Regions from separate parts of the Pseudoalteromonas sp. T1lg122 genome, predicted to be linked through region 1. Evidence: predicted binding sites of a transcription regulator. Region 1 holds the regulator's gene; each other region holds the start of a gene.
The links. The regulator ArgR, encoded in region 1, controls arginine synthesis, uptake and breakdown. The targets are predictions, from matches to a motif close to ANTGAATANNTATTCANT.

Region 1 (3,291 bases):
AAGCGCTTGAGTTTGCAATGCAAAAAGCTGAGCAAGAAGCTGACAAAGCGATTGCTTGCATTGCTTTCTTACCAGACACACCGTACAAACAAGCATTAGAGAGTTTGGCACGCATCGCCGTTGCCCGCGATCATTAAACGCTATTTATTCGAGCCATTAAAAAAGCCTGCATATGCAGGCTTTTTTGTTTTCGGCGATTTAAAAAACCGCCTATCATCTGTCGGAATTAACCGTTGATGAAATCAACACCTTCTTGGATGTCTTTGTTAAGAGTAGCTAGCATGTCGTTTTTAGCTTGCTCTTCGAATGCACTTAACTCACCGTAAGAAAGGATTTCTTCAACGCCGTTTTTACCTAAACGAACTGGGTGTGCGAAGTAGGCTGCATCACCGTTTTCAACTGCAACGTATGCGTAATCAACAACTTCTTCACCTTGTAAGCCTTTAACTAAAGACATACAGAAGCGTGCTGCTGCAGCACCCATTGAAAGAGTCGCTGAACCGCCACCCGCTTTAGCGTTAACAACTTCAGTACCTGCGTTTTGGATACGTGGAGTTAATGCTGCAACTTCTTCGTCAGTGAAAGTAACACCTTCAACTTGAGAAAGAAGAGGAAGGATTGTAGTACCTGAGTGACCACCGATCACTGGAACTTTAACGTCAGTTGCGCTTAAACCTTTAAGTTCAGCAACAAATGCTTCTGAACGGATCACGTCAAGTGTTGTGATACCGAATACACGGCCTGCATCGTAAGTACCTGCTTTTTTGAATACTTCAGCAACGATTGGCACAGTGCCGTTAACTGGGTTAGTGATGATACCCACTAACGCTTTAGGACAGTTTCTAACGATGCCTTCAGCTAATGTTTTGATGATACCTGCGTTTACGTTGAAAAGGTCCGCACGGTCCATGCCTGGCTTACGTGGCATACCCGCTGGGATAAGAACGATATCACAACCAGCTAATGCTGCGTCTAGGCTGTCAGCACCAAAGCCTTCAACTTTAACGTCTGTTGGAATGTGAGAAAGATCAACCGCTACACCAGGAACAACAGGGGCAACATCGTATAACGATAATTCAGAACCTGCAGGTAAACTTGTTTTTAATAATAAAGACAATGCTTGGCCGATACCGCCAGCTGCGCCTAAAACAGCAACTTTCATTGGAATTCTCCGTAATTTGAGGTAGGAAATATTTGTGGCCCTAAAGATAATGAAATTAGCGACTAAAAACAAATTTATCCTGCTTATTTCGCGTATAATTTCGACCATAGTTGTAAACTTGGCTGTAAAGACACAGCATTTTGGACGACTTTGTAAACTAATACTGCATAAATATGCAGAGTTGTGTAGAATTACCCTACATTTTATGAATAAAGAAACGGCAACATGCAACCACAAGACAAACAAGAAGCACTGATCAAAGCGTTTAAAGCGCTATTAAAAGAAGAAAACTTCGGCTCACAAGGTGAGATTGTCGAAGCATTAAAAGAGCAAGGCTTTGATAATATTAGCCAAAGTAAAGTCTCTCGCATGTTAAGCAAGTTCGGTGCGGTACGTACTCGCAATGCAAAACAAGAAATGGTGTATTGTTTACCAGCTGAAATGGGTGTGCCAACAGCGAAAAGCCCGCTTCGCCAACTTGTTATTGATATTATGCATAACGAAATGATGATCATTATTCGCACCAGTCCAGGCGCAGCACAATTAATTGCTCGTTTACTTGATTCACTCGGTAAAGCAGATGGTGTACTAGGTACGATTGCAGGTGACGACACTATTTTTATCGCCCCTGCGAAGATTTCTGAAATCGATGTGACGCTTGAGCGCGTGCGCACTTTATTCGATACCGTTTAAAGCTGCTTTAAGAAGTTTACTGACGGGGCGAAAAACGCAGAACCCATATCGGCTTGAGTAAAATCGAGCCAATGATCATAGCAATCGCCCTGCCCTAAGCGACTCTTTAATACCTGTTCAAACGCATCCCCTTGCGCAGCACACGAAACCATTAAAATTCCCTGCTTATGCACATCACCAAATGGCATGCTTTGGTTTAGCAATAGTGGCTGGCCATGATCATCTTTTAATTCACTACGAACCGCATGACTGGTTTCTACAGCAGGCACAATCAAGGTGTTATCTAAACGCGTGCGCCCCATGATTTGCTCTTGCTCAGATAACGATAAATGCTGCCAGACACTCAAATCATGCACAAAGCGCTGAACATGGATATAACTGCCTTGGTCTTCAAAGTGACCCGGTTTATCGATAAGTGCTGTACTACGCTTTTGGCGACCATGCGGCGTATCACCCGCATAGATAAAGCCGTTAAAATCACGCCCGTCTAAAAATCGAAAATTACGAACCTGCTCCACCAGCTCAACATCCGGTGTTAATAATTTTAGGATTTGCAGAGCAAATAGATGATTGACATCTTCGCGGTCTGAGCGAATTTGTACAAACAAATCAAATGGCTGGGCACTAATCACATGATCACTGTGAGTTACATTCGGAAAGCTTTGCAATTGACTAGGAATAAACTCGGGTAAGATATGCGGCCAATACTGAGCACCAAGGGCAACCACGCACGACAGCATGGCTTCTGAGAACTGATCAGCAAACTCATCTTGAATGACGCTGACGCGTTTTAGTTTTTTACGTAATGACTCATCATGGCCATCGTAAACATTAAAAAACAGGTGCAAACCATGTAAGTTTGCTTCAGCACAAATCCCAGATTGCGCTTGCGCCATAGTGAATCCTTAGCTTCTCGTTATTTGCACAAAGCCAAGGATTCAAGATTGTTATTTATCACTAATCATGAAAAAAATTGACTGTGTGCGGCATTATTTTTATTTTTACAGGCTGCTCAACAGCTAACACGCGATCTTGCTCTGCGGCAACTTCACACTCTTGACCTGCAATATTGATACGGTACACATAACGCGTGCCGATAAAACGTCTTTGCAAGATAGTTAAACTGTTTGCGTCACTGTGCGCAGCTTCACACAACTGAATATGGTGCGGTCTTATATACACTTGACCTTGCTGGCAATTAGTATTGCTTGCCGTCAATGACTGAACCACACCAAACGCCGTTTCGTATTCAGTTGGCGTTAATACTTTTGCCGTTAAGTATATGCCCGTACCAAGAAACTCTGCAACCACCTTTGAGTTAGGTTGACTAAATAACTGCTCCGGAGAGCCCTGTTGGGCGATTTTTCCACCATGCATAACAGCAAGCGTGTCAGCAAATGCGAAAGCTTCTTCCTTTGAGTGGGTAACAAATACCG
Region 2 (3,291 bases), on a different contig from region 1:
TGGTTAGGTAAAAACTTAGTTACTTACCAAACAGACGAAAATGGTCAGCCAGTAGCTAAAATCCTTGTTGAAAGCTGCACTGACATCGCTAACGAATTATACCTTGGCGCTGTAGTAGATCGTGCTTCTCGTAAAGTTGTTTTCATGGCATCTACTGAAGGTGGTGTTGAAATCGAGCAAGTTGCAGAAGAAACTCCAGAATTAATTCACAAAGCTGAGATCGATCCACTAGTTGGTCCTCAAGCTTACCAAGCTCGTGAATTAGGTTTCAAACTAGGTTTAAACCCTACTCAAATGAAACAGTTCGTTAAGATCTTCATGGGTCTTGCAAACATGTTCAACGATTTCGATTTCGCATTATTAGAAATCAACCCGCTAGTTATCACAGACGAAGGTAACCTTCACTGTCTAGACGGTAAAATCGGTGTAGATGGTAACGCACTTTACCGTCAACCTAAAATCCGTGAAATGCACGATCCTTCACAAGAAGACGCGCGTGAAGCTCACGCTGCAAGCTTCGAGCTTAACTACGTTGCACTAGACGGTAACGTTGGTTGTATGGTTAACGGTGCAGGCCTAGCGATGGGTACAATGGACATCGTAAACCTACACGGTGGTAAGCCAGCTAACTTCCTAGATGTTGGTGGTGGTGCTACTAAAGAGCGTGTATCTGAAGCATTCAAGATCATCCTATCTGACGACAACGTTAAAGCTGTTTTAGTTAACATCTTTGGTGGTATCGTACGTTGTGACATGATCGCTGAAGGTATCATTGGCGCAGTTAAAGAAGTAGGCGTAAACGTTCCTGTAGTAGTACGTTTAGAAGGTACTAACGCTGAACTAGGTCGTGAAGTACTTGCTAAGTCTGACCTTAACATCATCGCTGCTGAATCACTAACAGACGCAGCTGAGAAAGTTGTTGCTGCTGCGGAGGGCAAATAATGTCTGTATTAATCAATAAAGATACAAAGGTTATCTGTCAAGGTTTCACAGGTGGTCAAGGTACTTTCCACTCTGAGCAAGCGCTTGAGTACGGTACACAAATGGTTGGTGGTGTAAGCCCAGGTAAAGGCGGTCAAACGCACCTTGGTCTTCCAGTATTCAACACAGTACGTGACGCTGTTGAAGCAACTGGCGCAACTGCATCAGTTATCTACGTACCAGCACCTTTCTGTAAAGATGCAATCTTAGAAGCTATCGATGCTGGCATCGAGCTAATCGTTTGTATCACTGAAGGTATCCCAACACTAGACATGGTTGACGTTAAAGTTAAGCTTGAAGAAACTGGTGTTCGTATGATCGGTCCTAACTGCCCAGGTGTTATCACTCCGGGTGAAACTAAGATCGGTATCATGCCTGGTCACATCCACAAGCCTGGTAAAGTAGGTATCGTATCACGTTCTGGTACTTTAACTTACGAAGCGGTTAAGCAAACTACTGACGCTGGTTTCGGCCAATCAACATGTGTTGGTATCGGTGGTGACCCAATCCCTGGTACTAACTTCATCGACGTTTTAGAAATGTTCGAAAAAGACGAGCAAACTGAAGCTATCGTTATGATCGGTGAAATCGGTGGTACTGCAGAAGAAGAAGCTGCAGAATACATCAAGCACAACGTGACTAAACCTGTTGTTTCTTACATTGCGGGTGTTACTGCACCTCCAGGTAAGCGTATGGGTCACGCAGGTGCAATCATCGCAGGCGGTAAAGGTACTGCTGATGAGAAATTTGCTGCATTAGAAGCTGCTGGCGTAAAAACTGTACGTTCACTAGCTGATATCGGTGCTGCACTTAAAGAGAAAACAGGCTGGTAATCAGTTCTGAACTCTTAAAGAAGGCTCGCTTATGCGGGCCTTTTTTGTATCTATCACTTTCTTATAACCCGCACGAAAATTCCGCCTGCAAATTAAGAATAATAATGCTTTATTTGTGAATATAAATTCTCTACACTTGTGGCTTGTATAGTTGTTTTTATTAAAACATTCGACTTTAATAAGGTAAATATTACGTGCGTACCACAGAATTGGTAGATGGATTTCGCCAGTCAACCCCTTATGTAAATGCTCACAGAGGCAAAACATTCGTTGTCATGCTTGGTGGTGAGGCGATTGATCAGTCTGGTTGTCGCAGTATCATCAATGATATTGCGCTTTTAACGAGTCTTGGTATTAAGATTGTTTTAGTGTTTGGTGCTCGCCCACAGTTTAATGCCGCGCTTGAGCAAGTTGGCATAACTAGTCAGTTTCACAATGAGATACGAGTGACCGATAACGAAACGTTTGATGTAATAAAAAAAGTTGCCGGTGCAATGCAATTTGACATCACAGCACGCTTATCGACATCTTTGAGTAGTACACCAATGTCAGGTTCTTTCTTAAATGTTGTCAGCGGTAATTTTGTTATTGCTCAACCCTTAGGTGTTGATGAAGGTGTCGATTACCATCACTCAGGAAGAGTGAGACGCATTGACGTTGCAGGCATTCGCCATCAGCTAAATAACAACGGTATCGTGTTACTCGGTCCGATTGCAGCATCAGTGACAGGTGAAAGCTTTAACTTAACAGCAGAAGAAATTGCCACACAAGTAGCCTTAAAACTGCGTGCTGATAAGATGCTAGGCTTTTGCCAAGAAGCTGGTATTTTGGATGAAAATGGCGAAGCAATCGCTGAGCTTATGCCAAATGAAGCAGAGCATGTATTAGCGAATTATCGCAATCAACCAGATTCATGTTTAAGTGCAACCGTATTCTTACAAGCGGCGATTGATGCGTGTCGTGGTGGTGTACATCGCTGTCACTTAGTGAGTTACAAAGAAGACGGTGCTTTGTTGCAAGAGCTGTTCTCTTTAGATGGGATCGGTACGCAAATCGCGCCGCAAAGCTCTGAGCAATTACGAAGTGCAAGTATCTCTGATATCACGGGGATTATTAACCTTATCAGACCACTTGAAGAGCAGGGCTATTTAGTGCGTCGTTCGCGTGAGCAACTTGAAATTGAAATTGAGCAATTTACAGTAATTGAGCGTGATGGCGTTATCATTGCCTGTGCTGCGCTATATCCGTTTGCTGATGAACAAGTGGGAGAATTTGCGAGTTTGGCTGTGCATCCACAATATCGAGATGCCGATCGTGGCAGTTTTCTTCTGCGATTTATCATCAACAAGGCTAAACGTGCGGGTTACTCACATTTATTTGCCTTAACGACACGTAGCATCCACTGGTTTTTAGAGCAGAGTTTTGAATTGGTAACAGTCGATGAGTTGCCAGCTAAGAAAAAAGCGCTTTATAACTA
Region 3 (3,291 bases), on a different contig from region 1:
ACAATAGCTCTTGTTAAGAATCTTTTTGTCACTCATCGCAACTAAAGATTCATAAGCAAGGTACGGATAAATAGCCGTCGCGCCAAAACCAAGTAATACCGCAAACTGATGCGCATCACGGACACTACCCGATTCGATGATAATATTTGATTCACAACGTAAGTTATTATCAACTAAACGCTTTTGAATAGAACCAACCGCCATTGCTGCCGGAATAGGTAACTGTGTTTCACTGAAGTTACGGTCACTTAACACGAGCATTACGCAACCCGCTGCCGCTTTTTCTTGCGCTTCATCACAAATACGCGTGATGGCGTTTTCAAGGCCTTCTTCTGCAGTGTAAGTAATATCGATTTTACAATAGCTATAATGCGCTTGATCAGCACTTAAAAGCTGTTTCATGTCTGCATACATCAAAATAGGTGTATCAAACTGTAAACGCTTAGCGTGACCAGTTGTTTCGTTGAATACGTTTTGCTCACTACCAATACAGGTTGCCAGTGACATAACATGGTTTTCACGAAGCGGATCAATCGGTGGATTGGTTACTTGCGCAAATTTTTGTCTGAAGTAATCAAACAATGAACGATGACCTTCTGACAGTACCGCAAATGGCGTGTCATCCCCCATTGAACCTGTTGCTTCTTGGCCATTTTCACCCATTACACGAATAACGCTATCAAGTTCTTCGTTGGTGTAGCCAAACATTTTTTGATACTTAAGCAATGTTTCATCATCAAATGAACGATTACCTGCGTCTTTTTCTGCAAGCTGTTCAAATGGCGTTAAACGCTTAACGTTTGCTTCAAGCCATGCTTTATATGGATGACGTGACTTAAGGTCTTGGTCAATTTCATCTGAATGCCAAATTTTACCTTGGTGAGTATCAATAACTAACAGTTCACCCGGGCCCACACGGCCTTTCTCAACCACTTCATCAGGTGCGTAGTCCCAAATACCGACTTCTGAGGCAAGGGTAATAAAACCATCTTGAGTGATTACATAACGCGCTGGGCGTAAACCGTTACGGTCAAGGTTACAGGCTGCAAAACGGCCATCAGACATAACAATACCAGCCGGGCCATCCCATGGTTCCATATGCATTGAGTTAAAGTCATAGAATGCACGTAGGTCTTCATCCATAGCACGGTTCTTTTGCCATGCTGGCGGCACAAGCATACGCATTGCACGGAATAAATCCATGCCACCGGCTAAGAACAACTCAAGCATATTATCTAAGCTTGAAGAGTCTGAGCCGCTTTCGTTAACGAATGGTGCAGCTGATTGCAAATCAGGAATAAGTGGTGAGGCAAACTTGTACGCACGGGCACGGGCCCACTGGCGGTTACCTTGAATCGTATTGATTTCACCATTATGCGCTAAATAGCGGAATGGTTGTGCAAGCGGCCAACGAGGTTGTGTATTAGTAGAGAAACGTTGGTGAAATACACAAATCGCACTGGTCATGCGAATGTCAGCTAAATCTAAATAAAAGTTAGGCAAGTCTACAGGCATCATTAAGCCTTTATAGACAGTGACCAAACCAGATAAGCTGGCAATATAAAAATGTTCATCGTTTTCGAGGCGCTTTTCAGCACGACGACGCGCTACATATAAGCGACGTTCTAAATCTTTTGGACGCCAGCCTTCTGGTGCGCTAACAAAAATTTGTTCAAAGCCTGGTAGTTGTTTTTTTGCAATTGGCCCTAAACATGACGCATCAGTCGGTACTACGCGCCAGCCTTGAATGCTCAAGGTTTCTTTTTCGAGTTCTTCACTCAACACATCTTTAGCTGTTTGCGCAAGTACAGGATCGGCATTTAAAAATACCATGCCTACGGCGTAGTTCTTTCCTAGATGCCAATCATGTTCGCTGGCAATAGCACGAAAGAAACTATCGGGTTTTTGCATTAATAAACCACAACCATCACCGGTTTTACCATCGGCAGAAATACCCCCACGGTGCTCCATGCGATCTAAGCCAGTGATTGCTGTTCGAATCAAGCGATGGCTCGCCTGACCATTGACCTGGGCTATTAAGCCAAAGCCACAATTATCTTTTTCTAATTTTGAGTCGTATAACATAGACCCCTCCCCTTGCTACAACGACTAGCGGTTCAGTCTTTTGTGACAGTGCTAGCAGACGAACAAAACTATCGCCAAATATCCCATGAGTCAATAGAGTTTTGAATACATATTCATATTCATGAATATTTCTCACTTAAAGCACTTTTTAAATTCTAAGCTAAATTTTTACATTTAGTCGTATTTTACCCGTTATTTTTTTATGACACTGGTGTCAAATTTAACAACTTGTAAAAAAACAATCTAAAAATCCGAACCTTTACGTTAACGTAAACTGCGCACATTATTGAATAATTATTCACACAATGAATATCAATGCAGCTTTTAGTGGGCTCTAGTGCAGTACAGCTGCATCATTATTTACTCTTGGCTTTAGCATAGTTACAAACTATGTATCTGAGCAGCCGACCTTAGTCGCAATGTCTTAGTCTGTTTACCCTTGCGTCAACAATCAGCAATTTAAAAGTGTCCGCTGCGGACACTTTTTCTGTCCGCGGACAGATAAAAAACCTGCAATAAAAATAAATCCAATTAAAAATCAAAAACTTAAAAGTTGGCACACTACTAGTATAGATAAGACATCAGCGAAATTAAGGATTTCAAAATGTTCACTATCAGTTTGTTTATGGCTTCTCCACTTACCATGCTTGCCGTTGGCTTCATGATCGTGTGTTTTGAGAATCGTAAGGAGTTAAAATGATTAAGGATACCAGTGCCCAAGATATTACCGTGGCGAAGAAAAACACCATAAAAAAACCACTTATAGTAGTAGCGGGTGTAATACTTGTTGGTGCGCTTGGCTTTCAAGCATTATTAGCAAGTAGTGATGGCAGCATTTCGGTTGATGCAGCGAGCTTACAAATTAGTGAAGTGACTCAAAAGACGCTCATAAGAGATGTGGCCGCGAGCGGTAAAATCGTTGCAGCTAATGCACCGAAGGTTTATAGCCCTGAACGTGGTTTTGTCGATTTAAAAGTAAAAGCCGGTGACAGCGTTGAGGTAAATGAAGTGATCGCAACCGTAACCAGTCCTGAGCTAACCAACGAGCTAAAGCAACAGCAATCGGTATTAGCACGTTTAGAAGGTGAATTACAACGCAAGCAACTTGAAGCGCGCAGACAAAAACTGAGCCTGACTAAAGCGCTCGATTTAGCGCAAGTTGAACTCAATGCCGCTGATAGAGAAAACCGCCGAGCTAAAATCTCT

Region 2: argA (amino-acid N-acetyltransferase) is a predicted target of ArgR. The motif match lies at 1,929-1,946, and genes of this name have one in related genera.
Region 3: gltB (glutamate synthase large subunit) is a predicted target of ArgR. The motif match lies at 2,186-2,203, and genes of this name have one in related genera.

Annotation. Positions count from the first base shown of each region.
Region 1 covers NZ_PQCG01000032.1:827,121-830,411, forward strand. Annotated here, with positions in the region: gene ispB (octaprenyl diphosphate synthase) at 1-137, shown strand, start outside; gene mdh (malate dehydrogenase) at 227-1,162, opposite strand; gene argR (transcriptional regulator ArgR) at 1,388-1,855, shown strand; gene C2M33_RS16180 (Dyp-type peroxidase) at 1,852-2,751, opposite strand; gene C2M33_RS16185 (ABC transporter ATP-binding protein) at 2,813-3,291, opposite strand, start outside.
Region 2 covers NZ_PQCG01000007.1:330,280-333,570, forward strand. Annotated here, with positions in the region: gene sucC (ADP-forming succinate--CoA ligase subunit beta) at 1-942, shown strand, start outside; gene sucD (succinate--CoA ligase subunit alpha) at 942-1,814, shown strand; gene argA (amino-acid N-acetyltransferase) at 2,009-3,291, shown strand, end outside.
Region 3 covers NZ_PQCG01000007.1:108,610-111,900, reverse strand. Annotated here, with positions in the region: gene gltB (glutamate synthase large subunit) at 1-2,085, opposite strand, end outside; gene C2M33_RS05990 (efflux RND transporter periplasmic adaptor subunit) at 2,782-3,291, shown strand, end outside.